One region of the Staphylococcus casei genome, then DNA from elsewhere that is predicted to be linked to it. Evidence: riboswitches for the same ligand, from Rfam matches in the RefSeq annotation. Region 1 holds a riboswitch; each other region holds the start of a gene.
The links. A riboswitch is a leader RNA that binds a small molecule or an ion and turns the genes downstream of it on or off. The one in region 1 is predicted to bind S-adenosylmethionine.
Positions count from the first base shown of each region.

Region 2: another riboswitch for S-adenosylmethionine. It lies ahead of QMO72_RS03095 (Na+/H+ antiporter NhaC family protein); the one in region 1 lies ahead of QMO72_RS10070 (methionine ABC transporter ATP-binding protein).
Region 3: another riboswitch for S-adenosylmethionine. It lies ahead of metX (homoserine O-acetyltransferase MetX); the one in region 1 lies ahead of QMO72_RS10070 (methionine ABC transporter ATP-binding protein).
Region 4: another riboswitch for S-adenosylmethionine. It lies ahead of QMO72_RS01770 (aminotransferase class I/II-fold pyridoxal phosphate-dependent enzyme); the one in region 1 lies ahead of QMO72_RS10070 (methionine ABC transporter ATP-binding protein).

Region 1 covers NZ_CP125718.1:2,082,660-2,091,022, forward strand. Annotated here, with positions in the region: gene QMO72_RS10045 (TrkH family potassium uptake protein) at 1-493, shown strand, start outside; gene QMO72_RS10050 (hypothetical protein) at 641-931, shown strand; gene QMO72_RS10055 (GNAT family N-acetyltransferase) at 1,362-1,811, opposite strand; gene QMO72_RS10060 (MetQ/NlpA family ABC transporter substrate-binding protein) at 2,030-2,845, opposite strand; gene QMO72_RS10065 (methionine ABC transporter permease) at 2,870-3,565, opposite strand; gene QMO72_RS10070 (methionine ABC transporter ATP-binding protein) at 3,558-4,583, opposite strand; SAM riboswitch class I at 4,670-4,775, opposite strand; gene QMO72_RS10075 (thioredoxin family protein) at 4,830-5,129, opposite strand; gene QMO72_RS10080 (toprim domain-containing protein) at 5,126-5,518, opposite strand; gene gcvH (glycine cleavage system protein GcvH) at 5,786-6,166, opposite strand; gene QMO72_RS10090 (arsenate reductase family protein) at 6,348-6,701, opposite strand; gene QMO72_RS10095 (thioredoxin family protein) at 6,845-7,165, shown strand; gene QMO72_RS10100 (nitroreductase family protein) at 7,266-7,805, opposite strand; gene aroD (type I 3-dehydroquinate dehydratase) at 7,873-8,363, opposite strand, start outside.
Region 2 covers NZ_CP125718.1:700,061-708,423, forward strand. Annotated here, with positions in the region: gene QMO72_RS03080 (SulP family inorganic anion transporter) at 1-597, shown strand, start outside; gene QMO72_RS03085 (amidohydrolase) at 597-1,721, shown strand; partial or broken gene QMO72_RS03090 (SDR family oxidoreductase) at 1,806-2,687, shown strand; SAM riboswitch class I at 2,899-2,998, shown strand; gene QMO72_RS03095 (Na+/H+ antiporter NhaC family protein) at 3,120-4,412, shown strand; gene QMO72_RS03100 (SRPBCC family protein) at 4,700-5,206, shown strand; gene QMO72_RS03105 (MurR/RpiR family transcriptional regulator) at 5,343-6,104, opposite strand; gene QMO72_RS03110 (alpha-glucoside-specific PTS transporter subunit IIBC) at 6,338-7,927, shown strand; gene QMO72_RS03115 (hypothetical protein) at 8,035-8,363, opposite strand, start outside.
Region 3 covers NZ_CP125718.1:12,608-20,970, forward strand. Annotated here, with positions in the region: gene serS (serine--tRNA ligase) at 1-1,165, shown strand, start outside; gene QMO72_RS00050 (AzlC family ABC transporter permease) at 1,507-2,202, shown strand; gene QMO72_RS00055 (AzlD domain-containing protein) at 2,199-2,528, shown strand; SAM riboswitch class I at 2,660-2,760, shown strand; gene metX (homoserine O-acetyltransferase MetX) at 2,818-3,786, shown strand; gene QMO72_RS00065 (DUF2232 domain-containing protein) at 4,034-4,945, shown strand; gene QMO72_RS00070 (DHH family phosphoesterase) at 4,960-6,927, shown strand; gene rplI (50S ribosomal protein L9) at 6,924-7,370, shown strand; gene dnaB (replicative DNA helicase) at 7,402-8,363, shown strand, end outside.
Region 4 covers NZ_CP125718.1:400,370-408,732, forward strand. Annotated here, with positions in the region: gene QMO72_RS01745 (M23 family metallopeptidase) at 1-511, shown strand, start outside; gene QMO72_RS01750 (DUF488 domain-containing protein) at 642-908, opposite strand; gene QMO72_RS01755 (6-pyruvoyl trahydropterin synthase family protein) at 1,048-1,476, shown strand; gene QMO72_RS01760 (PTS sugar transporter subunit IIC) at 1,685-2,728, shown strand; gene QMO72_RS01765 (aggregation-promoting factor C-terminal-like domain-containing protein) at 3,250-3,999, shown strand; SAM riboswitch class I at 4,136-4,244, shown strand; gene QMO72_RS01770 (aminotransferase class I/II-fold pyridoxal phosphate-dependent enzyme) at 4,312-5,469, shown strand; gene QMO72_RS01775 (D-lactate dehydrogenase) at 5,491-6,489, shown strand; gene copZ (copper chaperone CopZ) at 6,610-6,816, opposite strand; gene QMO72_RS01785 (heavy metal translocating P-type ATPase) at 6,866-8,363, opposite strand, start outside.

The sequences.
Region 1 (8,363 bases):
TAGTGTTGATATGGGTGATATTCACACCTCAACAGCACTTCTAATGATGGGGCTAATGTTCATAGGTGGCGCGCCATTAAGTGCTGCTGGTGGTATAAAAGTAACTACTTTCGCTGTAATACTTGTATTTTTATTCAGTAACTTACGAAATATCGAGCGTCCTTCACTATTCCATAGAACTATTTCAGAAAAAACAATACGTAACGCATTAACAATATTTTTATTATCATTTATTTATGTACTGACTACAACTTTCATCTTGAGTCTTTTAAATGCTGACACACTATTTGTAAAAGTGTTATTTGAAGTTATTTCAGCATTTGGAACGGTTGGATTAAGTATGGACTTTACAACGGAATACGGTAATCTAACTAAAATTATAATTATTATAGTAATGCTGAGCGGGAAGATTGGCCTATTAACGCTAGCTCCTATTTTTGTAAACCCTAAAAATCGCAGATATTATTACGCCAAGGGCCAAATCCACTTGTAAATATTTAAATAAACTCTATCAGATTTTCATAGGACACATCATAATACCGCTTAAATAGCTTGATTATATATCCCGATAGCTTCAATTACAAAATCACACCACCTAAATGTTATAATTATCATTAATAACATTTAGGTGGTGTGACATATGGTAAAATTAGCTACAATAACTTTTATTAATGACAATCGTATTGACTTATATAAAGATACTTATATCCACGCTGTAAAAAACAGTTCAAATATAGATCGTTTTAACAGCCAAGTTGTGTTTTCTAATACTTTAAATAACCACATATCATCCATAAGTGATTTAGACACCTCAGACTTTGAAAAAGTAATACTAGGTATTTTTGCTGAATGTGATTTCTTTAAAATCAGTGACATTCAAGACCTTTATTTCAAATGTTCTTCTATTCATTCAATTAATTTTCTAAAATAATCTATTGATATACACAAGCTATTATATTTAAAATCATTTCTAACTTAATAGTGTGTCTTATACTTTATAGTTGTTTTATACAGCAAGACGATATTATAGTTCTCGAAGCATTTTAAAATGAATTACTACCATCACCACAAATTCAAATAACACAAAAGTATATCCTTTAATCAGCGCTTGAATTAAACAACAATGCATTCATAAATGCCCACCTTTTAATTGAGGTGGCTTTTTTCATTAATTTAAAATAACTTAATCTTAGAAGCGTGTTTGATTTTAATTTAAAGTCACTCCTCATCTTCTATTTTTAAAATATATACTTCATTTATCCCTATACTTGCCAGTATTTATATTAAGCTAGCAAAAGATAAATACGACTTGAATCGTAAATAGATTTCCCCCTCTGCTAATATTCAATGCTCTGCACTACTTATAACCGCTTTGATAAATAAATCATATCCCGACATAAAATACCATGTTCATATATTGGATCTTCATAATTCCTTTCAAAGAAGCCAAAATCTATACCAGTAATTCTAAAACCTGATTTTTGATAAAATAAAAGTGGTTGCACACTTGAATTTCCCGTTCCTACACAGATGTCTATATAACCTTGTTCTTTCGCATAATCAAAAGCATTGGCTAATAGTTTCTTACCAATGCCTAAGTTTTGCTTACTTTCAGCAACTGCGATATTAACGATTTCCACAGATTCCGTGCTCACTTCTCTTAATATGTAGCATCCTATCACTTCCATATTTTCCTTAAATACAAAACATTCTCCGTTTCTAAGATGCTCTAAAATGAATTCTTTTGAAGGATCTGCTAATAATAAAAGACTGAACGGCGCTTCTTTGATGCTGGCAATTTTTTCTATCATAAAAATCCACCTCTTTTTAAGTTAAATTTATAGCTATAATTAAAGTCATGTACTTTCAAGCTTTGTAAGTGTAACGCTGTATTTATCATATACAACACATCACAAGTGATTATTGAGTTATCTATTATTATGCCGTTTTCAATATACATTTTAAACATTTTTACAATAAAACACCTCTCAACCGATATGGTTAAGAGGTGTGTGTTATTCATTCGCTATTATTTTGCTGGTACAACGGCACCATCATATTTATCATTAATGTAGTCTTTAATCTCTTTAGATTGTAGAACATCCATTAATGCTTTAATTTTTTTGTCATCTTTTTGTCCATCTTTTACTGCAATTAAGTTTGCATAAGGATTATCTTTCGCTTTCTCCACTACAATTGAATCTTTCTTAGGACTTAATTTTTGGTCGATAGCAAAGTTAGAGTTAATAATTACGGCATCTGCTTTTTCATTTTGATAAATCTTAGGTAAGTATTCTGCAGATTGCTTATTATTAAATTTAATATCTTTTTTGTTTTCAGCAATATCTTTAAATGTTGCATTTTCAGGTTTTACACCTTTTTTAAGTTTAATTAATCCTGCATCTTCAAAGAATTTTAAGAAACGGCCTTCTTCAGCTGGATTGTTTGAAACATAAACTGTCGCACCTTTTGGTAAATCTTTTAGATTTTTATATTTTTTTGAATAAACAGCCATTGGTTCTAAATGAACATTACCTGCAGATTCAATTTTATAGCCTTTATCTTTTTTATCTGTTTTCAAATAAGGTGTGTGTTGGAAGAAGTTTGCGTCAAGTTCACCTTTATTTAATAACTTATTAGGCGTTGTATAATCGTTAATGGTTTTTATTTTCAAATCATAACCTTTATCTTTCAATAATGGTTTAGCCTTTTCTAATATTTCAGCATGTGGTGCAGGAGAAGCTCCAACTGTAATGGTCTTATCTTTTCCACCACCGCCATTACCACAGGCTGCTAAAACTAATGCTAAAACTAATACTGAAGCTAAACTAAATAATTTTTTCATTATATTAAAGTCCTCCTTTAAAGTTTATCGTTTATCAACTTTATTTGTAGCCCAGTCACCAATAAATTGAATGATGAACACAATGATTAATATTAAAATTGTAGATACTAAAATAACGTCATTTTGATTTCGTGTAAATCCAGTTAAGTAAGCCAGGTTACCTAAGCCCCCTGCACCAATTACACCTGCAATTGCTGTAGAACCAACTAAAGCAATTGCTGTAACAGTGATTCCAGAGATTAATGCTGGCATAGCTTCTGGTAAAAGTACTTTCTTCACAATCGTCCAGGTATTCGCCCCCATTGACCAAGCTGCCTCAATTACACCTTTATCAATTTCTTTAAATGCAATTTCTACAAGTCTCGCATAGAATGGTGCTGCACCAATAATTAATGCTGGTAGTGCACCAGTCGGACCGCTTATTGTGCCTAATATTAAACTTGTAAATGGTATTAATAAAAGGATTAAAATAATAAATGGAATAGCTCTAAATAAATTGACTACAAATGAAATGATACTATAAAATACTCTTGCTACCGATGATTTACTTTTCGCTGATAAGAAAAGTAGCACACCAAGTATAAGACCAAATATACATGAAAATATAGTCGCAATCACAGTCATATATAATGTTTCATAAGTGGCTAACCAAACTTCACTCCAACTCACATTTGGCATTGTAATCATCTCTTGGAGAATGTCACTAAATGAATTACCCATGCTTTAACACCTCCACTGAAACATGTTGCGCTTCTAAATCATTTATGAATTTTTCGAACTTTTCTGAATTTACATTCGGAATATGTACTGCCAAGAACCCAATTGATCCATCTTTGGTGTGCTTGATATTCGCTTCCAAAATGTTAACGTCAATGTTATGTGTCTTTGTGATGTAGGATACTAGTGGCTCCGTAGTATTTTTACCTGTAAAATTCAAACGCACGATATAATCATTTGCATTTAATGGTACAAGATCTGTAATAGATTCATCATACTCATCATCCAAATCATCTTTAACAAAACGTTTTGTAACAGCATGTTGCGGATTCTCAAATACGCTTGAAACTTGACCTTGCTCTATAACACGACCATTTTCCATTACTGCGACCTCATCACATATACGTCTGATGACATGCATTTCATGTGTAATAATCACAATTGTTAAATTTCTTTCTTCTTTAATCTTCAATAACAGTTCTAATATTTCATCTGTTGTCTGAGGATCTAGTGCACTCGTTGCTTCATCGCAAAGTAACACAGTTGGTTCATTTGCTAATGCGCGTGCAATACCTACACGTTGTTTCTGACCACCTGATAGTTCTGATGGATACGCATGTTCTCTACCTTTTAATCCTACGAGTTCCACTAAGTCTAACGCTCTTTGTTTCGCTTCACGACGCGATACACCAGCTATCTCTAAAGGAAAAGTAATATTATTTAATACAGTTCGTGACCATAGTAAATTAAAATGTTGAAAAATCATACTCACTTTTTGACGTTTTTGTCTTAACTCTGATTTAGATAACTTACCAATTGTATCTCCATCAATGATAACGTCACCTGAAGTCGGTTGTTCTAGGTTATTTAAAAGTCTAATTAACGTACTTTTTCCTGCTCCAGAAAATCCAACTACACCAAAAATTGAGCCTGATTGAATACTTAAATCAACATGATCTACTGCTAGTACGTCCTGTTTTTTCGTCTTGTACCTTTTGACTATTTGATTTAACTCAATCATCACAGTTGCCTCCTAAATTATTGCTCTATCAATTAAAAAATGCTTTCCCTTTGTTCACTTAAGAATAGAGAAAGCATTAATCGCTTCTCTCATCTCTAAAGTTAAAGTAACTTTATGTGACTTGGCACCATTTCTGTTACAGACGGTTGCCGGGCTTCAAAGGGCACATCCCTCCACCTCTCGTGATAAGAGTTTCATTATTTAATTATTTTTAATCCTACCATCGCACTAATGTTTCGTCAATAACTATTTCAAATTTTCTAACAAATATGGTACTGATTGAAAGGCATAGATTCTTTTTTGTTCTTTCCCTTTCGACATGACCATAAGTACTGGCACAGATTGTATTTCATTTATTTGGCTAAAATTTGGATGAAAATTCAAATCTATTTTTGTTACTGGTAATTTCAAAATTTCATTGGCGATACCTAACATACGTTCGGATATCTTACATGTCCCACACGTCGGTGTGTAACCAAATATAAGATGTTTTTCTTTTTCATCGTGTTCATGTATATCTACATGTTCTTCCCTTGTTACATTCATGTCAATAAACTTACCCTTTCAGCTATATAATCCAATTTTGCTTTTGCTACTTTTTCTTCATCTTTTACAGCAAAACCATGTTTACTTAACACTCTAGATAAATATGGTTTTGGACATCGTGCAACTTCGCAATATTGTTTATCTATTCTTATATGTCTACTTTCACTTAAATATCGTTTGAACCATTTACGTATTTTCTCGCCTTCGCGATCTGAATCAACGAGAATAAATACTTGTTTATCATACAAAGATTCTATCATTTCGTCTAGTTTTCCGACGCCCATAGTACCGTTTGTACATATGATATCTATTGGCTGATCAATCACTTGCTTTACCCGCTTTTTGTCTGATTTTCCTTCGACAACAATCACTTGGTTTAGTAACGTCATGACATCCACCCTCTAAAAGTTGATAGTTAATGCTTTCTATTTAGTTTTTCACGATCGTTTAAGGTTATAAACATAATTTACATATTCCTAATTTCATCTTATTATCGATACAACGTTTTGTCATCTAAAGGCTTTCAAAGCACCTTGAATTCGTATATTAACAAGTCTACTTTACAAACTATTTATATTAGACATGCGTATCTTAACATCATTTACTTATATAAAAGAAAAACTCCAAGATATGTTATATCGTGGAGTTTAAATATTTTATTCGCCAATCATTTCAGAGTATTGCTCAGCTGATAATAATTCATCTAATTGGCTTTGGTCACTTAATTCAACTTTAACCATCCAAGCTTTATCAAATGGTGATTCATTTACGAATTCTGGGCTATCTTCTAATCCTTCATTAGCTTCGATAACTTTGCCAGATACTGGTGCATATAATTCTGAAACTGTTTTTACGGATTCAACACTACCAAAAGTGTCTCCTTCATTAATTTCATCGTCAACTTCTGGTAACTCAACGAATACGATATCGCCTAATTCACCTTGCGCATATTCAGTTATTCCAATTGTTACTGTGTTACCTTCAATTTTAACCCATTCATGCTCTTTAGAATATTTTAATTCACTCGGTACTGCCACGAGAATCCCCTCCTAAATGATTTTACATGTTTAATGATGCCACATGAATAGCCTTCAAGCAACTATTTCCTTGAATATAATGATAATTTCAAAGGATTTAATACCAAAGGATAAAGCGTTTTCTTAAGTTGGTTAAATACTCAGTTACTTCGACAAGTTTTTACCATCTTTAGCGTGACTTTTACAACCAAGTTTCTTTGTATTCATCTTCTTTAAAACCAACAGTCACTTTTTCTCCAGAAACTGCTAATGGTCGTTTAATCAACATACCATTTTGCGACAATAAATCTAATTTTTCATCATCTGTTAAATCTTTAAGTTTGTCTTTCAACCCTAGTTCACGGTATTTCGCCCCATGTGTATTAAAAAGCTTATTAATTTCAATATCTGTTGCTTCTATAATATCTTTAAACTCACTTTTAGTAGGTGTATGTTGTACAATATCAATTGGTTCAAAGCTCACACCATATGCTTGTAAAAATTTAGCGGCCTTTTTACAAGTTGTACAATTAGGATACTGGTAAAATTTTATCATGATTCTGTACCTCCTATGTCTAGTTAACACTAATATATCAAATTTATTAGTAAAACGCTCTAAATATCAAGCTGATTTTTTTTATAATAGTTAAAAGTCGTCTATAATATAGTTCATAATAAGTAAATAAAGGAGTTATTACGATGCAATCAATTAATACAACTGATTATTTTAAAGAGACCGTACAAAGCGATAAACCAGTCATCATTAAATTCGAAGCAGGCTGGTGCCCAGACTGTAAAGCAATGGATATGTGGATTGATCCAATTACTGAAAAATATAATAATTACCAATGGTTTACCGTCGATAGAGACGAACTAGAAGATGTAGCAGCTGACAATGACGTTATGGGTATCCCTAGTTTATTAGTATTTAAAAATGGTGAAAAACTTGCTCATTTACATTCAGCTAATGCAAAATCTCCAGAACAAGTTGAGTCATTTTTAGAAGAAACATTTAAATAGTAAGTCATAACTATTTTTCCTTAAAAAGGTAGGTGCCTCATTAACTGAGCACCTACCTTTTTTATATGTTATATGATTAATATTAGCTGATTATATACTGTCAAAATTTTTGAATGATATTTTCTGTGTGGCGTTTTTTATAAGGCATTTCATCTTCTAAGTCCGTTAAATATAGAAACCCTACTAAACGTTCATCTTCTTTCACATCAAATAACGCCTCAATGTTCGGATCAAAAATATATGGTGGTGTTTTCCAACAACTACCGATATTCACTTCATGCAATAACAACATAAGATTTTGAGTAAAAGCACCAAACGCCATATTGTTTTCTAAACTATCTAGTTGTTTAGTATCTTCTTTTAAAATCAAAGCCAACATGCCACCAAGATTTGTAACGACCTGATAATGGTCTGCTTGCTTTTTCGGTTGCTCTGCGAATGCTATTTTGGTAAGTAATTTGCTCATATCCCCTAGTCTATCTTTAGCGATGTGGACTACTCTCCATGGCTCTCTATGACCATGATTGGGTGCATCAGTTGCTTGTGCAATTGCTTTGTATAAAGCATTGTCATCTATGGTCATATCTCGTTTGAAGTTTTTTACACTTCTCCGTTGCGCTATCGCATCTTGTAATTCCATAATAGTATCGTCCTTTCGTTAATGATAACTATTTTCAATTATAAATCAGGATACGATTATTTTCAAATTACTCATATATGTCCAATTGTTGTTGTAACTTGCGCACGTGTATTTGCCCAGGTGCTTTAGGACTATCCAAACAACCGTATGAAATTGAACCCCCAAATAAACCTTGTGCAGTTCTAGACACAATCCCCAGCTTAGACATTGCAATACCTACCACTTTTTGAGGTACAGCGTCAGCTGTTTCTGCCATTGCTTCTAATAACTTAAGGACATCTTGTTTATCGTGTGGCATGACCGCAACCTTTAAATAATCTGGCTCTAGCTGATGCATTTTAAAATAAAGATGTTTTAAACCTTCTAAAGTCGGCGTTTTTTTGAAATTGTGATGTGACAATACCACTTCTATTTGATTATTGTGCGCTTGATTAATCAAATCTTGCAATGGTTGTGTGTCTTTCATCTGATCAAATTCAATATCTAACATATCGATATATTTCATAGTAGCTATTTCACTCAACGTGTGTAGATACTGTTCGTATGAGAGACTACCTT
Region 2 (8,363 bases), 1.4 Mb from region 1:
GTTAGTGATATGTCACCCATTCATGTAAAAATACCTCAGCCATCTATTCCAAAAGATATATGGGATTGGCATTTTTTAGTGATTGCATTTGTATATGGCGTGACAATGGCTATCGTAGCTATCGTACAGACAACATTAACAGCGCGTATGATGGATGATGTGACAGCTTCAAAAAGTGATAAAAACAAAGAGACTATTGGACAAGGTATAGCAAATTTTATTGTTGGTATCTTTGGCGGTTATGGTGGCAGTGCACTTGTAGGACAATCCCGATTCAATGTGTCAATGGGTGCAAGTTCTAGATTGTCTACACTTATAACAGGTAGTTTCTTACTAGTGAGTATATTTATTTTTGGAGCAATCATTGGGCAAATACCAATGGCTGTTTTATCTACGGTATTAATAACCATTTCACTGAATACTTTTGATCGTCGTACCATACCATTTATAAAACACGCTCCAATACTTAATGGTAGTACCGTATTACTAACATTCGTTATTATATTAATTACGAATAACCTTGCAGTTGGTGTCGTTTTGGTAACAATTGGTTATTATATAGTTAATAATTTAAAAAAGAAAGGTAGTGACGCATAATGCCGCAATATGAAGATTACGTTAATTGGAGAAGAACATTTCATCAATTTCCAGAATTGTCGGATGCTGAATATGAAACAACAAAAAGATTAAAACGTATTTTAGAATCATATGACATAAAAGTATTAGATTTACCTTTAGACACTGGATTAGTCGCCGAAGTTGGACAAGGGGAGCAATTTGTAGCTGTAAGGACTGATATCGATGCCTTACCTATTGACGAACAGGTGATTCATGAATTTACTTCAACAAATGAAGGTGTGATGCATGCATGTGGTCATGACATACATATGGCTAGTGTGTTAGCTGTAGCCACGAGGTTAAAAGCGATTGAAGATCAACTCAATGGACGTGTGCGTCTTATTTTTCAACCAGCCGAAGAACTAGGCTATGGAGCGTTTCACATTACAGATACTGGTGCTATTGATGGCGCTAAAGCTGTTTTAGGTTATCATAACTATCCAACATTAGACATTGGACAATTTGCAGTAAAATCTGGTGTTATCACATCATCCGTAGATCGTTTCGAATTTAAAATCAAAGGCAAAGGTGCTCATGCAGCTAAACCTGAACAAGGAAATGATCCCACAATCGTACTAGGTCAATTAATAAATAGCATTCAATCTATAGTTAGCAGAAATTTATCAGCTTTCGATAGTGCAGTGGTCACAATCGGCGAAGTTTCAAGTGGTAATACATGGAATGTGATTGCGGATCAAGCCTATGTTCAAGGGACTGTAAGAACGTTTGATGCAGAAAAACGAGATTATATAGAAGCACGTTTGAAATCGATAGGTAAAGGGTTAGCAGAGGCTTTTGGTGTTGATATTGAAACGATTTATCATCGCTTACCTGGAGCTGTTGAAAATGATGAAAAGCTAACGAATGATGCGATTGAAGTTGCAAAACAAGTAGGTTATAACGTTGAGGTTATGGACAAACCATTAACAATAGGAGAGGATTTTTCTGGTTTTTCACAAAAATATCCTAGTGTGTTTGTTTTTATAGGTTCAAATAGTGAATATGATTTACATCACCCTAAGTATGATCCAGATGAACGTATTTTAGAAAAAGTGCCAGACTACTTTATTACATTTGTACTAAAGCTTTTGAATGAAAACTAATTAGAAAATAGATGTATCTATGTATTAAATGAAATGAAAATGGGGTAAGGATGAAAGACGACATGAATTGAAGGAGTGTTAATAATGGCATCTCAAGATCCTAGAACAAAATTTTCAAATGCAGATTTTCCTCAACAAGAGCAATAGGCGCCAGGACTACAACAACAATTAGATCCTAAACCTGATTGTGGTGAAACCTCTTATAAGGGGTATGGGCGCTTGAAAGACTATAAGATGTTAGTCACAGGTGGCGATTCAGCTATTGGTCGTGCTGCCGCAATTGCTTATGCAAGAGAAGGGGCAGACGTAGCAATCAACTATTTACCAGCAGAAGAAGAAGATGCAATAGAGGTAAAAGAAATCATAGAGAATGAAGGCCGACGTGCTATTTTAATACCAGGTGACCTACGTAATGAACAATTCAATTATGATTTGGTCGAAGAAGCTTATCATAAACTGGGGGGTTTAGATAATGTCACGCTTGTTGCAGGTCATCAACAATATAAAAATAGTATAAAAGATTTTGATACCGCATCATTTTCAGAAACTTTTGAAACCAATGTCTATCCAATATTTTGGACAGTTCAAAAAGCATTAGATTATTTACAGGCAGGAGCAACAATTACGTTAACTTCATCAGTACAGGGCTATAATCCTAGTCCGATTTTACATGATTATGCCGCTACAAAAGCTGCTATCATCTCATTAACAAAGAGTTTATCAGAAGAATTGGGAGCTGAGGGTATCCGAGTAAACTGTGTAGCACCAGGACCATTTTGGTCTCCGCTACAAATATCGGGTGGTCAACCACAATCAAAAATACCAACCTTTGGGCAGAAAGAAGTGCTTGGTCGAGCAGGGCAACCTGTAGAACTTTCAGGTGTTTATGTACATTTAGCTGCTGAAGAATCAAGTTATACTACAGGTCAAGTATACGGTGTAACTGGAGGCACGCAGTTAGACTAAATTTATAGATTGAATTTAGAAGCTAGAAAATCATACCACGGGTTTTCTGGCTTTTTATTATGTCAAAGTAAAGGTAATGCTTTACTATAAATTCTTGTATTTGTCATTTTCACTTCTAATATCATATTGACAAAAAGTATATACCATATTAACATTTAGCAGTATTTGACGTATGATGAGCTATTAAGTACTGTAAGAAAATCATTGGAAATACTTATCAAGAGAAGTGTAGGCAGGTCTGTCGATACTTCGACAACATGGTGATGCATGTGCTAATTCCAGTAGTTTGGATAAATGCTAGAAGATAGGGATCAATTATAAACGTATACTCTTTTCTTCGATGTAGTAGGAAAGAGTTTTTAATTTTTATATGTATACATGTTAGTGCGATGAAAGTATTGTGATATTATCTTTGGAGAAAGTTGGTTAGGTATGGAGGAAACAAAGAAAGGCAATGTATGGGCATTAATTCCTTTAATTGTATTTGTAGGTTTGTTTTTAGGTGTTGGTATTGGCACAGGCGACTTTTCAACAATGCCACTAAATGTTGCTATTATAGTAGCATCAATTGTAGGTTTAGTATTAAATCGTAAAGAAACATTCGCTCAAAAAGTAGAAATTTTCACGAAAGGTGCAGGGCACTCTAATATTATATTGATGATGCTTATCTTCTTATTAGCAGGTGCTTTTTCACAAACTACAGAGGACATGGGAGGCGTGAAATCGACTGTTAATTTAGGCTTATCATTAATACCTGAAAACCTAATTATTGTAGGATTATTTATTATATGTATGTTTGTTTCTGTTTCGATGGGTACTTCTGTAGGTACAGTTGCTGCTATTGCTCCTGTAGGATTTGGATTAAGTCAAGCGACAGATGTTTCAGCAGCAATAACAATGGCAACAGTTGTTGGTGGAGCGATGTTTGGGGATAACTTATCAATGATTTCAGATACAACGATTGCAGCCGTACGTACACAAAAAACTAAGATGGGCGACAAATTTAAAGTGAACATTAAAATTGTATTACCAGGGGCAATCTTTACGATTATTGTTTTGTGGTTTTTAACAAAGGGTGCACACATCGATGCAACTAAAGATTACGACTACAATTTTATTAAAGTTGTACCTTATTTATTAGTATTAATATTAGCACTCATTGGAATCAACGTAATTATTGTGCTGATTGGCGGGATTGTATTATCATCAATAATTGGTTTAATTGATGGATCATTTGGATGGTCAGGGTTATTAACCTCTATTTCTAAAGGTATCATTGGTATGGAGGACATTGCTATTATAGCGTTACTTATTGGTGGCCTCGTAGCTCTGATTCAGCATAACGGTGGCATCACATGGCTGCTCAATTTCGTTCGTAGAAGAGTTAAATCTAAACGTGGCGCAGAGTTAGGTATTGCAGGGCTAGTGAGTACTGCTGATATAGCAACAGCGAATAATACGATTTCAATATTGATGGCAGGACCTTTAGCTAAAAATATATCAGAAGCGTATGATGTAGACCCGAGAAAATCGGCGAGTATTTTAGATATGTTTGCAAGCTGTTTCCAAGGGTTATTACCTTATAGCCCTCAACTTATAGCGGCTGCGGGCGTTGCGTCTATATCACCGTTTGAGTTAGTCCCGTATTCTATTTATCCAATGATTTTGGGTGTATGTGGATTAATTGCAATAGTATTTGGATTGCCTAGATTAGATAAAAAATAAATATGAATGCATTGTGGGAAGGCCTATCTAAACAAAATTTTGTTAAACACGCCTTCCTACTTTATATATAAGCTTAATTTTAAAAAATTAGAGTGATTATAGTGTAATATATAGATATAAAATAGCATTGTTTTTAATAAGTTCATTCACTTTTCTAGAAAACAAAATATGTAAATCGCCTGTTTTAGTATAAATACAATGAACATTTTGTAAATATCATGATTATAGTTTAGAAGTCTCGTGTAATAAGTTAGAATAGTCTTAAGAGTGAAAGTAGGTGAACAAGCGTGGCTAAATATAATGTAGAAAATGAAAACGTTGAAATAAGACTTGAGCGATTATTTAAAGTCGAACCTGAATTATTGTATCAAGCATGGACAGATCAACGATTTCTTAAGCAATGGTTTATGACAACTGCAAGAACGAATAAATCTATACAAGTGAATACAGAGCAAAATGGCAGTTATGAAATTATTGATGCTCGTAATGGAAAAGAAAATGTTATAAAAGGTGCTTTTATGACATTAACACCGTATGAATATATTGTTATGACAATTGGTATGCCAGAATTAAGTGATTCGGAAGATACGATTGAAGTGGAAATATTTGAAAGAGAACCAGGTATTACTCAAATGATTTTTAATTATATTGCTTTAGTACCAAGAGAAAGACGATATACAACTTTAGAATATAAACAAAAGAAAAAAGAATATCATGATTCTACGGCTCATGGCTTTGAAACTATGTTTGATAAGTTACAACTTACGTTAGAAGAGTTTGAAGCGGGACTATAATACCTAGGTTGAAATATATAACTGTATATATGGCGCTGAAGATTAATTATGATACATAAAAGGCTTATTGCATACTTTTAGTGGATGCGATAAGCCTTTTTTATTCAAATATAGCAAATAAATCTATGAGGTAATGTTAAATGATATCCCCGTTTTCTTTACGTTCATTAAATTTACGAAGTAGGGTTTCAAAAAATATATGATAGCTTATAAAACTAGAATAGTCCGTTCCATCTTCTAAATAAAATGTATTACTAGAAACATAAATATTATAATTCGCTCGTTGAGCAAGCATATTATCTTTTAAAGTAGTCACTGAAATAAAGTAATTTTGGCGTAGTTGCAATAAATTCGTAATATCTGACAGTTGATGGGATTCTCCTGACAGTGAGATGATGAAAAAAATATCTTTAGATGTTGCTTTATTTAAAATCATTTTAAATTCATGTATGTCATGTAATACGATAATGTTTTTATGTATAGTGAGTAAGATTCTTTGTGCTTCTTGTGCGACATTCATTTGTGCCAAACCTGTACCATATAGATAAATGGTTTCTGATTGATTAATTTTATTAGTGACCAGTTCAAAGTCGATACGATCTAAATATGAAAATGTATTTTCAATTTCTTGTTTGAATCCTTCAATAGAATCAGAAGGAAGTTGATGAGATTGTTCAGTTTCGAATTTTAAATAAGATTTAAAATCACTATATCCATCAAAGCCTAATTTGCGTGTGAAACGATGAATTGTAGCATTGGAAGCATGCGTATGCTCAGCCAAGTCTTGTATTTTCATTGTCTTACAAGCCTTTATATGTGTGTTGATAAAATGAGCAATATGTAAGTCATTTTCGTTTAATTTATTAAAATTATTATTAATACGACTGTCTAAAAACATTAGATCACCCCGCGCTTCCTGAAAATATTTTCACGTATTGAAAATATAATCTGATTATACAAAATTATTCGGAATGGCGTCAAACTATTGTTTAAATGTAAGCGTTACCTTTATGATTAAAATAAGAATTAAAAACATTGATTGCAGAGTTAAATATTATTTTTGAAATACCGTACCTGTATCAATAAATTACAATGTAAGTGATTTAATTTGTCATAAATGGGGGTAGTTCTATGAACACAATTAAGAGATTTGGTAGTGCAATGATTGTACCAGTACTTATGTTTGCATTCTTTGGTATTGTATTAGGGTTTGCTACTTTATTTAAAAACCCTTCAATAATGGGAAGTATCGCCAATGATGGCACCACGTGGTTTAAGATTTGGTCCGTCATCGAAGCGGGCGGTTGGACAATATTTGATCATATGGAAATGGTATTTGTCGTAGGACTGCCGCTGTCACTAGCGAAAAAAGCGCCAGGCCATGCGGCACTCGCAGCTTTAATGGGATATTTAATGTTCAATACATTTATCAATGCAATACTTACACAATGGCCACACACGTTTGGAGCTAACTTAGAAAAAGGCGTTGAAAACGTTACTGGTCTTAAAGCTATTGCAGGTATTGAAACGTTAGACACAAATATTTTAGGCGGTATTGTTATTTCTAGTATTGTGACATGGGTACATAATAGATTTTACAGTAAAAAATTACCAGAAATGTTAGGTGTTTTCCAAGGACTAACATTTGTTGTTACAATTTCATTTTTTATTATGTTACCATTAGCGGTCATCACTTGTATTGTATGGCCTACAATTCAAGATGGTATTTCATCATTACAAGGCTTTATTATTGCTTCGGGTTATATTGGTGTGTGGCTATTCCATTTTTTAGAAAGAGTACTTATTCCAACAGGACTACATCACTTTATTTATGCGCCTATTGAAGTAGGTCCAGTCGTTGTAAACCAAGGATTAAAAGCTGAATGGTTTGAACATGTTAATGACTTTGCGAAGAGTACCAAACCATTAAAAGAGCAATTTCCATACGGCTTTATGTTACAAGGTAATGGTAAAGTTTTTGGTGCAATAGGTATTGCACTAGCAATGTATTCGACGACGCCTAAAGAAAATAGAAAGAAAATTGCAGCATTACTTATACCTGCAACATTAACTGCTGTAGTGGTAGGGATTACAGAGCCTTTAGAATTTACGTTCTTATTTATTGCTCCATATCTATTCGTACTACATGCAATACTTTCAGCGACAATGGATACATTAATGTATGGATTTGGTCTTGTAGGTAATTTTGGTGGTGGATTAATCGATTTCTTTGCAACAAATTGGATACCGCTTGCACAGAATCATTGGTTAACTTATGTAATACAACTGATTATAGGTCTCGCATTTATAGGTATATATTTCGTTGTGTTCCGCTTCTTAATTTTAAAATTTAATATACCACTTCCAGGGCGTAAAAAAGACGAAGAAGGTGTTAAGCTTTATAGTAAGCAAGACTATAAAGGGAAAAATTCTAACCAGTCACCTCAAGGAAATGTTGATAATGAGTTTGAAGATAAAGCAATATATTATTTAGAAGGATTAGGTGGCAAAGAGAATATCAAAGATGTCACCAATTGTGCAACACGCTTAAGATTGACAGTCAATGACATGGAACAAGTAGAACATAATGATTACTTTATCCATAATCAAATGGCCCATGGATTAGTTAAAAGTGGAAAAAATGTTCAAGTCATTGTTGGTATGTCTGTACCTCAAGTTAGAGAAGCATTTGAACATCTTGTTGAAAATGAAGAAAATTAGTTGACGATAGACGTTATTGACTTAAATAAAATATACTAAAAAAAGCACAGACTACAGTAAAGAAACTACTGAGAGTTTGTGCTTTTCATTAAAATGATATATAAATTCTAAGAAATTCTAGCTTTAGTGATTAAACGAGGTTGATAAATCGCACCGTGTATATCTATGTTGTGTGTAGCAATTTGATAGATTAGTTTAGCAAATGTTGCAGGCGAACATGAGACATTAATCTTATCTCGGTTGAAGGTATACATGACTTGTTCTGTATTATTAATCAAATTCATGATATCTATCATTTTATCTTTAATAAAAGCATCACGTAATCCGTCAATAGATAGTTCAAAACGTTTGGATGATGATAGTAAATGAGTTGAATCTAATAATTCCTCAAGCTGATGATTTTCTAAAATTTGATAAATCGTATAATTATGGAAGC
Region 3 (8,363 bases), 740 kb from region 1:
TCAGTTAATTAGTAAAGCAGAAGAAATGAAAGCAGAGCGTAATAAAGTAAGTGGAGAAATTGCTCAGAAGAAACGTAATAAAGAAGATGCCGATGATGCAATTGCAGCAATGCGTAATCTTGGCGATGAAATTAAAGTATTAGATGATACTTTAAACCAAGTTGATCAAGAGCTTAATGACAAATTATCTCGTATTCCAAATATCATTCAAGATGAAGTGCCAGAAGGTGCTACAGAAGATGATAATGTAGAAGTTAAGCGTTGGGGTACGCCAAGATCATTTGACTTTGAAGCCCAAGCACATTGGGATTTAGTAGAAGCGTTAAAAATGGTCGATTTTGAACGTGCTGCTAAGGTTTCAGGTGCGCGCTTCGTATTCTTAACAGGTGAAGGGGCACAATTAGAAAGAGCGTTAATGAATTACATGATTACAAAACATACTACACAACATGGTTATACTGAAATGATGGTGCCACAATTAGTAAATGCAGATTCAATGTATGGTACAGGTCAATTGCCTAAATTTGAAGAAGATTTATTTAAAGTTGAAAAGGAAGGCTTATATACAATTCCAACAGCTGAAGTGCCACTTACAAACTACTATCGTAATGAAATTATTGATCCAGATGTACTACCAGCTAAATTCACAGCACAATCAGCTTGTTATCGCAGTGAAGCGGGTTCTGCTGGACGTGATACAAGAGGCCTTATTCGTTTACACCAATTCGATAAAGTTGAAATGGTACGCGTAGAAAAACCTGAAGACTCTTGGGAAGCACTTGAAGAAATGACGGGACATGCAGAGGCAATATTAGAAGAACTTGGTTTACCTTATCGTCGTGTAAACTTATGCACAGGAGATATTGGATTTGGCGCAAGTAAAACCTATGATTTAGAAGTTTGGTTACCGAGCTATAATGATTATAAAGAAATAAGTTCTTGTTCAAACATTACTGATTTCCAAGCGCGTCGAGCGAATATTCGATTCAAACGTGATAAAAATTCAAAACCAGAATTAGTCCATACACTTAATGGTAGTGGTTTAGCAGTTGGACGTACATTTGCTGCTATAGTTGAAAATTATCAAAATGAAGATGGTTCAGTAACAATTCCAGAAGTATTAGTTCCATTTATGGGTGGTAAAACAGTTATTCAATCAGTTTAATAAATATAATAAAGCAATACTAAGAACCGCATGACAACGCCCCTTGTCGTGTGGTTTTTTATTTTGCAGGGTAGGGTGGGGGAGGTGTAAATACATAAAAAATTATAAAAATAGCAAAAATAAAGCAGCGAATCAGAAGAGAAACAGACGAAGTGCTAGAGAAAAAGATAGGGTAGTCTAAACATTTACAGAAAATTCCGAAACCTAAAATAAGGCGGTAAAACAATGCTTTTACACAACCACTTGTCTTCCGTCACACAAACGGTAGTGTAAAGGCGTTGAATGTTGTTTATACTTTATATTAGAATACAGCTATTATTTTAATATAAAGGAGTGAGGCTGTGGAGCCACATGTAACGTTTAGACAAGGTGTTAAAGAATGTATACCTACGTTGTTAGGGTATGCAGGAGTGGGGTTGTCATTTGGTATTGTGGCAATAGCCTCAGGTTTTAGTTTACTAGAAATTATTTTGCTCAGTCTTGTCATTTATGCTGGCGCAGCACAGTTTATTATTTGTGCGTTAGTCATATCAGGAACACCCATTTCGGCGATTATATTAACTACTTTTATTGTTAATTCTAGAATGTTTCTACTGAGTATGACGCTTGCTCCAAGTTATAAAAACTATGGATTATTCAACCGGCTAGGCCTTGGAACGCTAATTACAGATGAAACATTTGGTGTTGCGATTACACCACATCTAAAAGGTGAAAAAATTAATGACCGTTGGTTACACGGGTTAAACATCACTGCATACTTATTTTGGACGCTTGCGTCGATTGTAGGCGCAGTTTTTGGTAAATACATACATAATCCAGATGCATTAGGTCTCGATTTCGCAATTACTGCTATGTTTATCTTTTTAGCAATTTCACAGTTTGAAACCATCCAACGCTCACACATTAAGACTTATCTTGTATTAATCGTGTGCGTCATTGTTATGATGCTTTTATTTAGTTTGATAATGCCGTCATATATAGCAATTATTCTTGCAGCCACACTAACTGCTGCTTTAGGGGTGGTGATGGATCGATGACAACTACACTACATATGCTAATGATTATCTTATTGTGTGGTATTGTGACATGGCTTACACGTGTAATACCATTCGTTATGATATCCAAGATACGTTTATCTGAAAAGACAGTAAAATGGCTATCTTTTATTCCGATAACGTTATTTACAGCGTTGGTTATTGACGGAGCGATAGAACAACATGAAGGTAGTATGGGTTATAATTTGAACGTGCCATTCTTAATTACGATGATTCCAACCATTTTGATTGCTCTATACACTAGAAGTCTAACGATTACGATCATTAGTGGAATTATTATTACAGCAATTATACGATGGTTCTTTTAATTATTTCATTGATGTAAGTCGTAATATCCGTTAGAATAACAATAATTAGAAAATTATGAAATTTCTTTATTTCAAGTATGTTTATTAGGGAATGATATTTAGTACACTGAGATATATACAATTAAAATCAAATCTTATTTCGAGAAGCTGAGGGATTTGGCCCCGTGAAGCTTCAGCAACCGGCTATTTTAAGTACGGTGCTAAAACCAACGAGAGACTCGAATGATAAGTATGATTAACTTCTTACTTATAATGGGTGAGGAGTTTTTTATTAAGTAGGGGGTAAATCATGACGAATTATACGGTTGATACATTAGAATTAGGGCCATTTACAACAGAGTCAGGTGAGACAATCTCTAACCTAAAGTTACGATATGAGCATGTTGGATTAGCAGGACAACCGCTTGTCGTAGTATGCCATGCGTTAACAGGAAACCATTTAACTTATGGAACAAGTGAAAACCCCGGTTGGTGGAGAGAAATTATTGATGGTGGTTATATGCCAATACATGATTATCAATTTTTAACATTTAATGTAATAGGTAGCCCGTATGGTTCAAGTTCAGCGCTAACTGATGAAGATTTCCCACAACATCTTACGTTACGTGATATTGTACGCGCCATAGAATTGGGTATTGAAACATTAGGACATCAAAAAATTAATATTCTTATCGGTGGGTCTTTAGGCGGCATGCAAGCAGTGGAATTATTGTACAACCGTAAATTTGTTGTTGAAAAGGCTGTGATTCTTGCTGCTACAGATAGAACTTCCTCGTATAGCCGTGCCTTTAATCAAATTGCGAGACAGTCTATTCATTTGAATCGCAAGGAAGGTATGAGTATTGCAAGACAGTTGGGTTTCTTAACTTATCGTTCATCTAAAAGTTATGATAAGCGTTTTACACCAGACCAAGTCGTGGCTTATCAAAAACACCAAGGCGATAAATTTAAAGATTACTTTGATGCAGCTTGCTATTTAACACTACTGGATGTCTTGGATAGTCATGATGTAGATAGAGGGCGTAATGACGTGGACACAGTGTTTAGGCAATTAGATACGAAAGTTATGACTATGGGATTTACAGATGATTTGCTTTATCCAGATGACCTTGTACGTGCAGTAGGGGAGCGCTTTAAATATCATAAACACTTTTTTGTGCCAGATAATGTCGGGCATGACGGTTTCTTGCTTAATTTTAATGACTGGGCACCTAATTTATATCATTTCTTAAAAGTTTCTCAATTTAAAAGAAAATGATATTGCCTGATTAAGCTAAATAAAATGACGTACAGGACGACAAACAGTAACTATACTGGGCATAACTGGGCATATTTTATGCATGGTTATTACTTGTCGTCCTATTTTTATGTGAATGAACCATAAGCAACCACAGACTAATGCAATTTATTTTAATCTTTAATTAATATGGGCGACAAAATTGTGAAAAAGTTTTAAAGAGGTTAAAATAGAAGTTATAGTCAAAAATAGTATGGGAGTGGCGAATTTGTTTTCAAAAATATATCCTAAGGCAGCTATCCTTGGTACATTAGCACTAATCATAGTCGCTTTAGCTTTACATATATTACCACCGCTTGGACTGGTATTAAGTCTCTTTGCAACAATACCAGGCATTATCTTATGGCATAAATCTTTAGAAACATTTGGCATAACAGCGGTTATTACAGTTATTTTAACAACTTTATTGGGTAATATTTTTGTATTAACTATCATGGTCCTCGTACTCGTCTTGAGTTTCGTTGTAGGCCAATTATTAAAAGAACGTACGTCTAAAGAGCGTATACTTTATATTACAACTACATATATCAGTATAGTCTCATTAATTGCAGTTATGGTCTTACAAGTATCTGATAAATTGCCAAAAGCAACAACAATTATGAAGCCAGTGAAACAACAATTGTATCATCTTATTTCAGAATCTGGAGCGAGCGCAGACTATAAACAAATGCTTGCAGAAGGCTTCCGTCAAGTTTCGGTGCAACTACCGAGTTATGTAGTTTTTGCAGTATTTCTACTCGTATTAATCAATTTAATTATCACTTTTCCAATTTTACGTAAATTCAAGATTGCTACACCAATATTCAAACCATTATATGCATGGCAAATGAAGCGTTCATTATTATTTATTTATATAATTGTATTGCTTTGTGTTATGTTTGCCGCCCAACCGGGTACATTCCAAAGTACCGTATTAAATTTAGAAATTGTGTTATCATTATGTATGTATATTCAGGGATTAAGTGTTATTCACTTTTTTGGTAAAGCTAAATCCATGCCGCCTGCACTTACAGTTGTATTGATGGTGATAGGGACAATATTGATGCCAGTCACACACATTGTAAGTTTGCTGGGTGTTATAGATTTATGTGTTAATCTAAAAAGTATCATTAAAAAATGATTTGAGGTGGAAGAATGAACCGTCAATCCACTAAAAAAGCTTTGGTTTTACCATTTATTATTATGGCACTAACAGCAATTGCACTTGTCGTTGTTTGGTTTATATTTAATCAATTGATTGCAGGTATTGCAACGGTTGTATTAGTGTTTGTAATTATCGGGACAGCATTTATGGTAAGGCAGGCTTTACAGAAATTAGACAACTATGTAAATAATCTAGGTGGGAAAATTTCAGCAGGCAATAACATAACAATTAAGAATTTACCTATTGGAATGATCATCCTAGATGAGAATGAAAACATAGAGTGGATGAACCAATTTATGTCGGAACGTTTAACTCGTAATGTGATTTCCGATCCAGTTAATGAAGTATATCCTAATATCTTAAAACAATTAGAAAAAACGCAAGAAATTGAAATTCAAGAAAATGATTACCATTATCGTGTGCGATATTCAGAAAACGAACATGTATTGTATTTCTTCGATATAACAGAGGAAGTTCAAACACATGAATTGTATGAAGAATCTAAACCGATTATTGCAACACTTTTCTTAGATAATTATGATGAAATTACTCAAAATATGAACGATACACAGCGTTCAGAGATTAACTCTATGGTAACGCGTGTCATTAGTAGGTGGGCCGCAGAATATAATGTGTACTTTAAACGTTATAGTTCTGATCAATTTGTTTCTTATTTAAATCAGCGTATTTTAAATGAAATTGAGGCCTCTAACTTTAGTATTTTGGGACAATTACGAGAAAAAAGTGTGGGTTACCGTGCGCAATTAACGTTAAGTATTGGTGTTGGAGAAGGTTCAGAGGACTTAATTGATCTTGGAGAGCTTTCTCAATCAGGTCTAGATTTAGCACTCGGTCGCGGCGGTGACCAAGTTGCGATTAAGCATATGAACGGGAACGTCCGTTTTTACGGCGGTAAGACTGACCCTATGGAAAAACGTACGCGCGTAAGAGCACGAGTGATTTCACATGCTTTAAAAGATATCTTAATGGAAGGCGACAAAGTTATCATTATGGGACATACACGTCCTGACTTAGATGCGATAGGCGCCGCAATTGGTGTATCACGTTTTGCAATGATGAATAATTTAGATGCCTATATCGTATTGAATGAATCAGACATAGATCCAACGTTACGTCGAGTCATGGAAGCAGTGAATGAAAAGCCCGAGTTGAAAGATCGTTTCATTACTTCAGATGAAGCGTGGGATATTATGACATCTAAGACAACTTTAGTTATCGTCGATACACATAAACCAGAAATGGTTATTGATGAAAATATTTTAAATAAAGCTAATCGTAAAGTCGTTATTGATCACCATAGACGTGGTGAAAGTTTCATTTCTAGTCCATTGTTAATCTACATGGAACCATACGCGAGCTCCACAGCAGAGCTTGTAACAGAACTATTAGAGTATCAACCGACCGAACAACGACTGACACGTCTAGAATCGACCGTGATGTTTGCAGGTATTATAGTCGATACACGTAACTTTACTTTACGTACTGGTTCGAGAACGTTCGATGCTGCGAGTTATTTACGTGCACATGGTGCAGATACTATTTTGACCCAACATTTCTTAAAAGATGATATCGATACTTACATTAATCGTACTGAGTTAATTCAAACTGTGAAATTGCAAGAGCACGGTGTTGCAATCGCTTATGGTTCAGACGAAAAAATCTATCATCCTGTTACAGTTGCACAGGCAGCTGATGAACTGTTAAGTTTAGATGGTGTAGAAGCATCATACGTAATTGCTAGACGTGAAGATAATGTCGTAGGTATGTCTGCACGATCACTGGGTGCAGTTAATGTACAATTAACGATGGAAGCGCTAGGTGGCGGTGGCCACTTGACTAACGCAGCCACACAACTAAAAGATGTGACTGTCGATGAAGCGATTGAGCAATTACAAGAAGCAATCACAGAACAAATGAGTAGGAGTGAAAATTCATGAAAGTAATATTTACACAAGATGTAAAAGGTAAAGGTAAAAAAGGCGAAGTTAAAGATGTACCAGTGGGTTATGCAAATAACTTTCTGTTAAAAAATAACTACGCTGTAGAAGCAACACCAGGCAATCTAAAACAATTAGAAAGAAAAAATAAAGCTGCAGAAGCAGAACGTCAACAAGAAATTGATGATGCCAAAAAATTAAAAGAACAACTCAGCAATATCGAAGTCGAAGTATCTGCTAAAACAGGTGAAGGCGGCAAATTATTTGGTTCAGTAAGTACAAAACAAATTGCACAAGCATTACAAGAGCAACATAATATTAAAATTGACAAACGTAAAATGGATTTACCAAACGGTATCCATGCATTGGGTTATACAAATGTACCAGTTAAACTAGACAAAGAAGTTGAAGGTACAATTCGTGTGCACACAGTGGAACAATAATAACGGATTGAGTATATGAGGTGTAATCGTAATGGATGGAATGTATGAACAAAATCAAATGCCACATAGCAATGAGGCTGAACAATCTGTCTTAGGTGCCATTATCATAGATCCAGAATTGATTAACACAACTCAGGAAGTCTTGCTTCCTGAGTCCTTTTATAGAGGCGCACATCAACACATCTTTAGAGCTATGATGAATCTCAACGAAGACAATAAAGATATTGACGTGGTAACAATCATGGATCAATTGTCACAAGAAGGACGATTGAATGAAGCGGGTGGACCACAATATCTTGCTGAGTTATCTAGCAATGTACCAACAACGCGTAATATCCAGTACTATACAGAGATTGTTTTTAAACACGCAACTAAGCGTAAATTAATTCAAACTGCTGATAGCATCGCAAATGATGGTTACAATGATGAACTGGAACTTGATACGATACTTAATGATGCGGAACGACGTATATTAGAATTATCATCGACACGTGAAAGTGACGGTTTTAAAGATATTCGTGATGTACTTGGTGACGTATATGAAAACGCGGAGTTATTAGATCAAAATAGTGGTCAGACACCTGGGATACCTACAGGTTATCGAGATTTAGATCAGATGACTGCTGGGTTCAACCGTAATGATTTAATTATTTTAGCAGCCCGACCTTCTGTAGGTAAGACTGCCTTCGCACTTAATATTGCGCAAAAAGTAGCCACACATGAAGATCATTTCTCTGTAGGGATCTTCTCGCTTGAGATGGGTGCTGATCAGCTAGCAACACGTATGATTTGTAGTTCGGGTAATGTCGATTCCAACCGTTTGAGAACGGGGATGATGACAGAAGAAGACTGGAACCGTTTTACAATAGCAGTAGGTAAACTATCACGCACAAAGATATTTATTGATGATACACCAGGTATTCGTATTACGGATATCCGTTCGAAATGTCGACGCTTAAAGCAAGAGCATGGGTTAGATATGATTGTCATTGA
Region 4 (8,363 bases), 1.1 Mb from region 1:
GAATTTAGAATCCATACAAGAGCGTATAAATAAAAATTTAACTGAGCAACGAAGAGATGATCGTAGTAATCATTCCTCATCCTATAGTGACTTTTTTGATCGTAGTAGAGAGACAGAAACATTTGGTGAATATCAATATAGTGATTTTGATGGCAAACACTTCGGTATTGATTATGATTTACCAGAAGATACACCAGTAAAGGCAGCTTCTGATGGCAAAGTGACAAGAACATTTAATAATAAATTAGGAGGAAAAGTAGTACAAATCGCAGAATCAAATGGCCGCTATCATCAATGGTATATGCACTTGAATGATTTTAAAGTCAATGTAGGAGATGAGGTTAAAGCTGGAGAGGTGATTGCACTTTCAGGTAACACAGGAGAACAAACAACAGGATCTCATTTGCACTTTCAACGTATGAAAGATGGCATAGGAAATGATTATGCAGTAAATCCTAAAGCATTTGTGGAAAGTTTGCCTGAAGGAGAAGAAAGTTTGTTTGATTATTAGCTTACAATAATTAACGCACAAATAAAGCCTTGGATGATATGCTAAGGCTTTATTTGTGCGTTAATATCATTGATGATGAAATTGAATCGGTGATTATCTGTTATTTCACTTGTGATTAAAATATATGCTTTTAGTAAAATGAATTTTGCAAAACAACAGCTTGATTATGCTCTTCATTTTCACATAATTCTTTTTTATATTTTTCTGTAAATGCAGCGTATAATTGGAGGTCGTGATTAAACCACTTTCTTAGAGGGGATGTAGGGGCAATATCTTTTAACCAATAATCAAAATTAGCCGTATCTTTCGATATACCTCTTGGCCATACGCAATCAACCAGTATACGTATATCTTCAATTTGTGCATCATCATATATCCTTTGGATATAGATAGTCATATGCCACAACCTTTCGTATATAATGATTTATATATCATCTTGCCGCGCATTCATATTTAAAAACATCAAGCTTCTGTAGTTTTATATAGAAGAAAGAGAAAAGGGTATAGGTTGGTAAAGGGAAAAGGAGTGAACAATGATGACTCAATTTGATGATATTTTACCACCTGAAACATTTAAATATAGAAATAATGCAGTATTAATAAAAACTTTTTATGAATTTAAATGTGACAATCGAATTTATTTCACAGAAAAATTGCACAAAGATCTAGAAAACCAACAATATAAATTTAATGTAGAGATTTTATCTGAAATAGATCATTATGGCTTAGCTATGGATTTTAATGAAGTTGACAAGCTCTATAAGGCACATATCGCACCCTACTTAGAATATCAATTGGTTAATGAGACATTACCAGAAATGAATACAACTGCTGAAAATATTGCTTTTTGGATATGGGAACAGTTTGAAATTTTTTTACCTCAAAATAATAAGTTGCAAAAACTAGAGTTTTTTGAAAATGACACGCAAGGCCTTGTACTTACTGCAAAACTCATGGATAACTAAGCGTATGAAGAATAAGTATGCAGTAACTGCTTAAAGCACATTTTTCTAAATGAAAGAAAGTAGTTTGCTTTCTGGAGAAAGATTAGAAAGATGTGCTTTAGTATGTTGTGACGAGGCGATGTAAAAAAATAAAAGTTACAAAATAAATATTCTGAAAATTAAGAAAATATGATATAGTATATTTTACTACAGCTTAGGAGGAACTTCTATGATTAAGATGAGTCCGAAACAATTTATCAATAATGTATTATCTGGTGTAGCAATAGCAATTGTTGCAGGTCTTATTCCTAATGCGATTTTAGGAGAGCTGTTTAAACTATTCGCCCCGAAATATGCTATATTCCAAACATTACTACAAATAGTAGAAAGTATTCAATTTACTGTACCACTTTTAGTTGGCGCATTGATTGCGATGCGTTTTAAACTTACACCTTTAGCGACAGCAGTCGTTGCGAGTTCTGCGTTTGTTGGTAGCGGTGCAGCACAATTTAAAGATGGTGTGTGGATGCTGGTAGGGGTTGGGGATTTAATTAACACAATGATTACAGCTGCAATTGCAGTATTCTTTATATTAGTGATAGGAGAACGATTTGGTAGTTTGACTTTAATTATTTTACCTACGATAGTTGGCGTATTAGCCAGCCTTATTGGTGTTCTTATACTTCCATACATAAAATTAATTACGACAGGGATAGGGAACCTTGTCAATTCATTTACTGAATTACAACCTATATTAATGTCGATGCTCATTGCACTGGTGTTCAGTTTTATTATTATTAGTCCGATATCTACGGTGGCAACGGCATTGGCTATAGGGATTAGCGGGCTTGCGGCAGGCTCTGCATCTCTTGGTATCGTTGCATGTGAAGGCGTGCTTGTTGCAGGTACAGTTAAGATTAATAGATCAGGTGTGCCAATAACAATTTTCTTAGGTGGCGTTAAGATGATGATTCCCAATATGGTGAGGCATCCTATTATCTTATTACCGATATTTACTACTGCGCTAATTACGGGCTTTGTAGGTGCATTGATAGGCATAGGAGGAACAAAAGAATCAGCAGGCTTTGGAATTATAGGACTGGTTGGTCCGATAAGTGGATTTAGATTTATGGATCATCCACCATTATTAAGTTTACTACTCGTATTTATCGCATTCTTTGTAGTTCCATTTGTTAGTGGTTATTTAGTGAACGCATTCTATATGAAAGTATTAAAATTATATGATAGAGAAATATTCAAATTCTTAGTTTAAAATGTAAAGTTTGTTAAGAGAAGAAATTTTTATACTTCAATACAAAAGGGTAAAATTACTCAAAAAGGCTACGTGACAGTAGCCTTTTTATATTTTCTTAATAAATTAATTACAAGCATTGCACTAAAATATAATTTTTCTGTCGAATTTTTATTTTACAATTATGTAACAAAAACGTTTTCTGTAATAATTCAGAAAATAATTTATTATTTTTAAAAATGTAATTAAACACTTACGCGAAAGGGTTTATACACAAAATCAGAGTGGAAGAAAATAATTTAGGCGTTATAAAACAAAACGAAAAGGTTTCCAATATTACAAGAGGACATTACTTTTGTAAAGTTTTGTTATACAAGTGTAATATAAATCAACGAAATTTATGGTATATTATTTGTGGCGAAAAAATAGCGCATAAAAAAATTAAACAATTTTGGTAGATATGTTAACTAGCAGATACGATAAATAATTTAACGAAAATATAATTTTACTTACAAAAGATTTAAATGGAGGATTTTTTTATTATGAAGAAGACAATTTTAGCATCATCATTAGCAGTAGCATTAGGCGTAACAGGTTATGCGTCAACAGATCACAATGAAGCACACGCTTCAGAGTCAAATATTGACCAAGGTCATTTAGCTGAATTAGCTCAAAGTGGAGCTGCTCAATTAAACGAAAAACCATTACACGCTGGTGCGTACAACTATGACTTCGTATTAAATGGTTACGAATATACTTTCACTTCAGATGGTAGTTCATGGTCATGGAAATACGATGTAGCAGGTGCTCAAAGTACAACTTCTCAAAGCACAGCTTCACAAGATGTAAGTTCACAAGCTTCATCAAACACTAATGAAACAGCAGCTAGTGAAGTTCGTTCACAAGCAACTACAAAAACAACAAACGTAGAAGCAGTTGAAGCGCCTAAAGCTTCATCAAACTCTAACGTTCAAACAGCTCAAACAAGTACTGCAACTAAAACTTATGAAGCTGCAAAAACTACAGCTGCTTCAACTGGTGGATCAGTTAAATCTCAATTCTTAGCTGCTGGTGGTACAGAAGCTATGTGGAATACAATTGTAATGCCTGAATCAAGCGGTAATCCAAATGCTGTTAACGAATTAGGTTACCAAGGTTTAGGTCAAACTAAAGAATCATGGGGAACTGGTTCAGTAGCTACTCAAACTAAAGGTATGCTTAACTATGCTAAAGAGCGTTACGGTTCAGTTGACGCAGCACTTGCTTTCCGTTCTCAAAATAACTGGTGGTAAGATTTAAGTAACTAAATGTTCAACATTTAGTCCTATATATCAGAGAGTGTCTCTTAGGAGGCACTCTCTTTTTTATCTATAGATGATTGACAAGTATGAATATTCTGATAAAATTATAGTTAATTTAATAATGACAAACTTATCCAGAGAAGTTGAGGGATTTGGCCCATTGATACTTCAGCAACAGACTTGCATGTCGAGTACTGTGCTTCGTCCAACAAGTAATATGACTTGAAAGATAGGTGACATGTGAAAGCTATATGCCACTTTAAAAGGTATATAGCTTTTTTATTTTTATAGGAGGGCATAAACATGGTAATTTCTGATAAATTAGCTCAAATTCCTGATAGTTATTTTGGGAAAACAATGGGACGTAAAGTAGAACATGGTAGTAAAACATTAATTAATATGGCAGTGGGCATCCCAGACGGTGAGACACCCCAAGGTATTATCGACTGTTTGAGTGAATCAATACGGATTCCAGAGAATCAAAAGTATGGCGCGTTTCATGGTAAAGATAGCTTTAAACAAGCCATTGTCGACTTTTATAAACGGCAATATCAAGTTGATTTAGATAAGGAAGATGAAGTTTGTATATTGTATGGCACAAAAAATGGCTTAGTAAATTTACCGCAATGTATTGTTAACCCTGGGGAGTATGTTTTGCTACCTGATCCAGGTTATACAGATTATTTAGCTGGTGTATTATTGGCTGATGCTAAGCCACACGCTCTGGTACTTAAAGCACCGTATTACTTACCAGAATGGAATAAAGTAGATAAAGAAGTTTTATCAAAGACGCGTCTAGTTTATTTGACTTATCCTAATAACCCAACTGGTTCAGTTGCTACACAATCGATATTTGATGAAGCTGTAGCTCAATTTAAAAATACAAAAACTAAAATTGTGCATGACTTTGCGTATAGTGCTTTTGGTTTTGATAATAAAAATCCAAGTATACTTCAATCTGAAGGTGCCAAAGATTTAGCTATTGAAGTATTTTCTTTATCTAAGGGATATAACATGTCTGGTTTTAGAGTAGGGTTTGCGGTTGGGAATAAAGAAATGATACAAGCCTTGAAGAAATTTCAAACACACACACATGCTGGGATGTTTGGTGCACTTCAAGATGCCGCTACATATGCATTAAATCATTATGATTCATTTTTAGAAACTCAAAATGAAACTTTTAAACGAAGAAGAGATGAATTTGAAAAGAAATTAAAAGAAGCTCATATTCCTTTTGAACCAATGAGGGGTGGCATTTTCTTATGGTTACAAACACCTAAAGGATACGATGGAGAAGCGTTTGTAACGTATTTATTACAAGAACAGTCTATTCTAGTGGCCCCAGGTATACCATTTGGTGAACAAGGGAGGAATTATGTAAGAATTTCATTAGCCCTTAACGATGTAGAGTTAGTGGAAGCAGCGAAACGAATCCAGTCATTAAAACATTTATATCAATAAAACATTAGGAGTGAAATGATTATGACAACGATTAAATTATTTGGAGTGAGACCAGAGGATATACCCTATATTGAAGCATGGTCTACACAGCGGGCGGTAGAAGTTGATTTAGACAAAGATTTGCTTACTATAGATACAGTTGATCGCGTTAAAGGCTTTGATGGTGTATCTTTGTCTCAACAATTGCCATTAGATGAGGAAGTGTATAAAAAATTGCATGAATTTGGTATTAAGCAGATTGCCCAACGAAGTGCAGGGTTTGATTGCTATGATTTTGAGTTAGCTAAGAAATATGATTTAATCATCTCTAATGTACCATCCTATTCACCACATTCTATAGCTGAATACACGGTATCTCAAGCGTTGAATTTAATTCGTAATTATAATGATATTCAACAGAAAACAGCAGAGTTTGATTTTAGATGGCAACCTGAAATATTATCGCGTTCTATGAAAGATTTAAAAGTAGCGGTGATTGGTACAGGACGAATTGGGAGCATTGTTGCGAAAATTTTTGCTAAAGGCTTCGAAACGCAAGTCGTTGCTTATGATATTTTCCCCAATGAAGCGTTAAAGTCATTTTTAACATATGAAACAAGTATTAGTGAAGCTATTAAAGATGCTGATATTGTGACAGTACATATCCCAGCGAGTAAAGAAAATAACTATTTATTCAATGATGCGTTATTTAATCAATTTAAAGAAGGTGCAGTATTTATTAACTGTGCCCGAGGTACGATTGTTGATACGAAAGCATTAGTAAATGCACTTGATAACGGAAAAATTAAAGGCGCTGCACTTGATACCTATGAAGGTGAAAAAGGTTTGTTTCCAAGTGATCAACGCGAGGGTACATTTGAAGATGAGTTGTTAAAACATTTAATAACGCGTCAAGATGTTATTGTATCACCACATATCGCATTTTATACAGATGCGGCTGTGGAAAATTTAATCGTTGATGCATTGGATGCAACGATAGAAGTATTGCAAACAGGGGATACGCAACTACGTGTGAATTAAAATAGCTAAAGCATCAACGTGCAGTGTATGAATGATTAACTTATGAAAAGCAATTATAAATAAAAAATGGTGATTACATCTTCAATATGTAATCACCATTTTACTTTATATTGAGTAAGGTTATTTTACGTCGTAACCTTGATCCTCGATTGCATCTTTCATATGAGCGAATGCTACTTTATCATCATCGTAATTGACATCGACATTTCCTTCTGAAAGATTGACCGTAGCAGTTGATACACCGTCTAAATTTGTTAGGGCAGATTCCACAGCCTGTTTACAGTGGTCACAACTCATACCTTCAACAGTAATTGTTTCTGTTTTCATATTAATCACCTCCTTAAATTCAATTGACGCATGGCTAATATTATTTTAACTATAACTTCATGCGTTTTAAGCGTAATGCGTTAGTGACAACACTCACTGAACTTAAAGCCATTGCAGCGCCGGCAACCCATGGTGCTAGTAATCCAATTGCAGCGATAGGAATACCAGCTATATTATAAGCGAGTGCCCAAAATAAATTTTGGCGAATATTACGTATTGTAGATTTACTAGCAAGAATTGCTTTGGGTAATAATAATAAATCGCCACCTAGAATAGTTACATCAGCTGCTTCAATTGCTACTTCAGCACCTGTGCCTATTGCAATACCAATATCAGCTTGGACGAGTGCAGGTGCATCATTTACACCATCACCAACCATAGCTACAGTTTTACCGGTATGCTGTAATTCATTAATCTTTGAAGCTTTTTCTTCTGGTAATACTTGTGCAATAACAGTATCGATATTTACTTGTTTTGCGATGGCTTGTGCAGTACGTTCGTTATCTCCAGTTAGCATGGCGACGTTTATACCTAAGTTATGAAGTTGTTGAATTGCTTTATTGGCTGAATCTTTAACGGTGTCAGCAACGGCGATGACTCCTCTTAATTCATCATCTATTGCAATAAGCATTGCTGTTTTACCAGCTTCTTCATATTTAGTCATTTGTGACTCCATTTTATCAATAGATATAGATTGCTCAAGCATAAATTTACGGTTACCAACATACAGTGATTTACCATCAAATGTAGCAGTTATACCATGACCAGGTATAGCTTCAAAATAATCGACATCTAATAATGTGATTTGGTTAGTATGTGCATATTGCACAATTGCTTCTGCAAGTGGGTGTTCAGATCCTTTTTCTGCACTAGCTAACAATTGCAATGTTTCAGTATCACCTTCGAAATCAGTGACGACTGGTTTACCATTGGTGATAGTACCAGTCTTGTCTAGGACAATTGTATCAATGTTGTGTGTGCGTTCGATATGTTCGCCGCCTTTAAATAAAATACCATTTTCAGCAGCTTTTCCAGTTCCTACCATGATTGAAGTAGGTGTTGCTAAGCCTAGTGCACAAGGACAGGCAATGACAAGTACTGCAATCGATGCTACAAGTGCGGGTTCAAATTCACCATATTGAATCAGTGTAATCCATACAATAAACGTAATTAGTGATATACCAACTACAATAGGAACGAAATAACTAGAAATAATATCTGCTAAACGTTGGATTGGCGCTTTTGAACCTTGGGCGTCTTCTACGACTTTAATAATAGAAGCAAGTGCAGTATCTTTACCTACTTTAGTAGCTTCAATAGAAATTGAGCCATTCTTGTTCATTGTTGAACCAATGACTGTATCATTCGTTGATTTTTCAATAGGGATAGATTCACCCGTTAACATAGACTCGTCAATTGAAGTGTTACCTTTGATGACTTTCCCATCTACAGGGACTTTCTCACCAGGTTTAATGATTAGAATGTCACCTTTGACGACTTCATGCAAAGGAATCATTTGTTCTTCATTACTTCGCAATACACGTGCT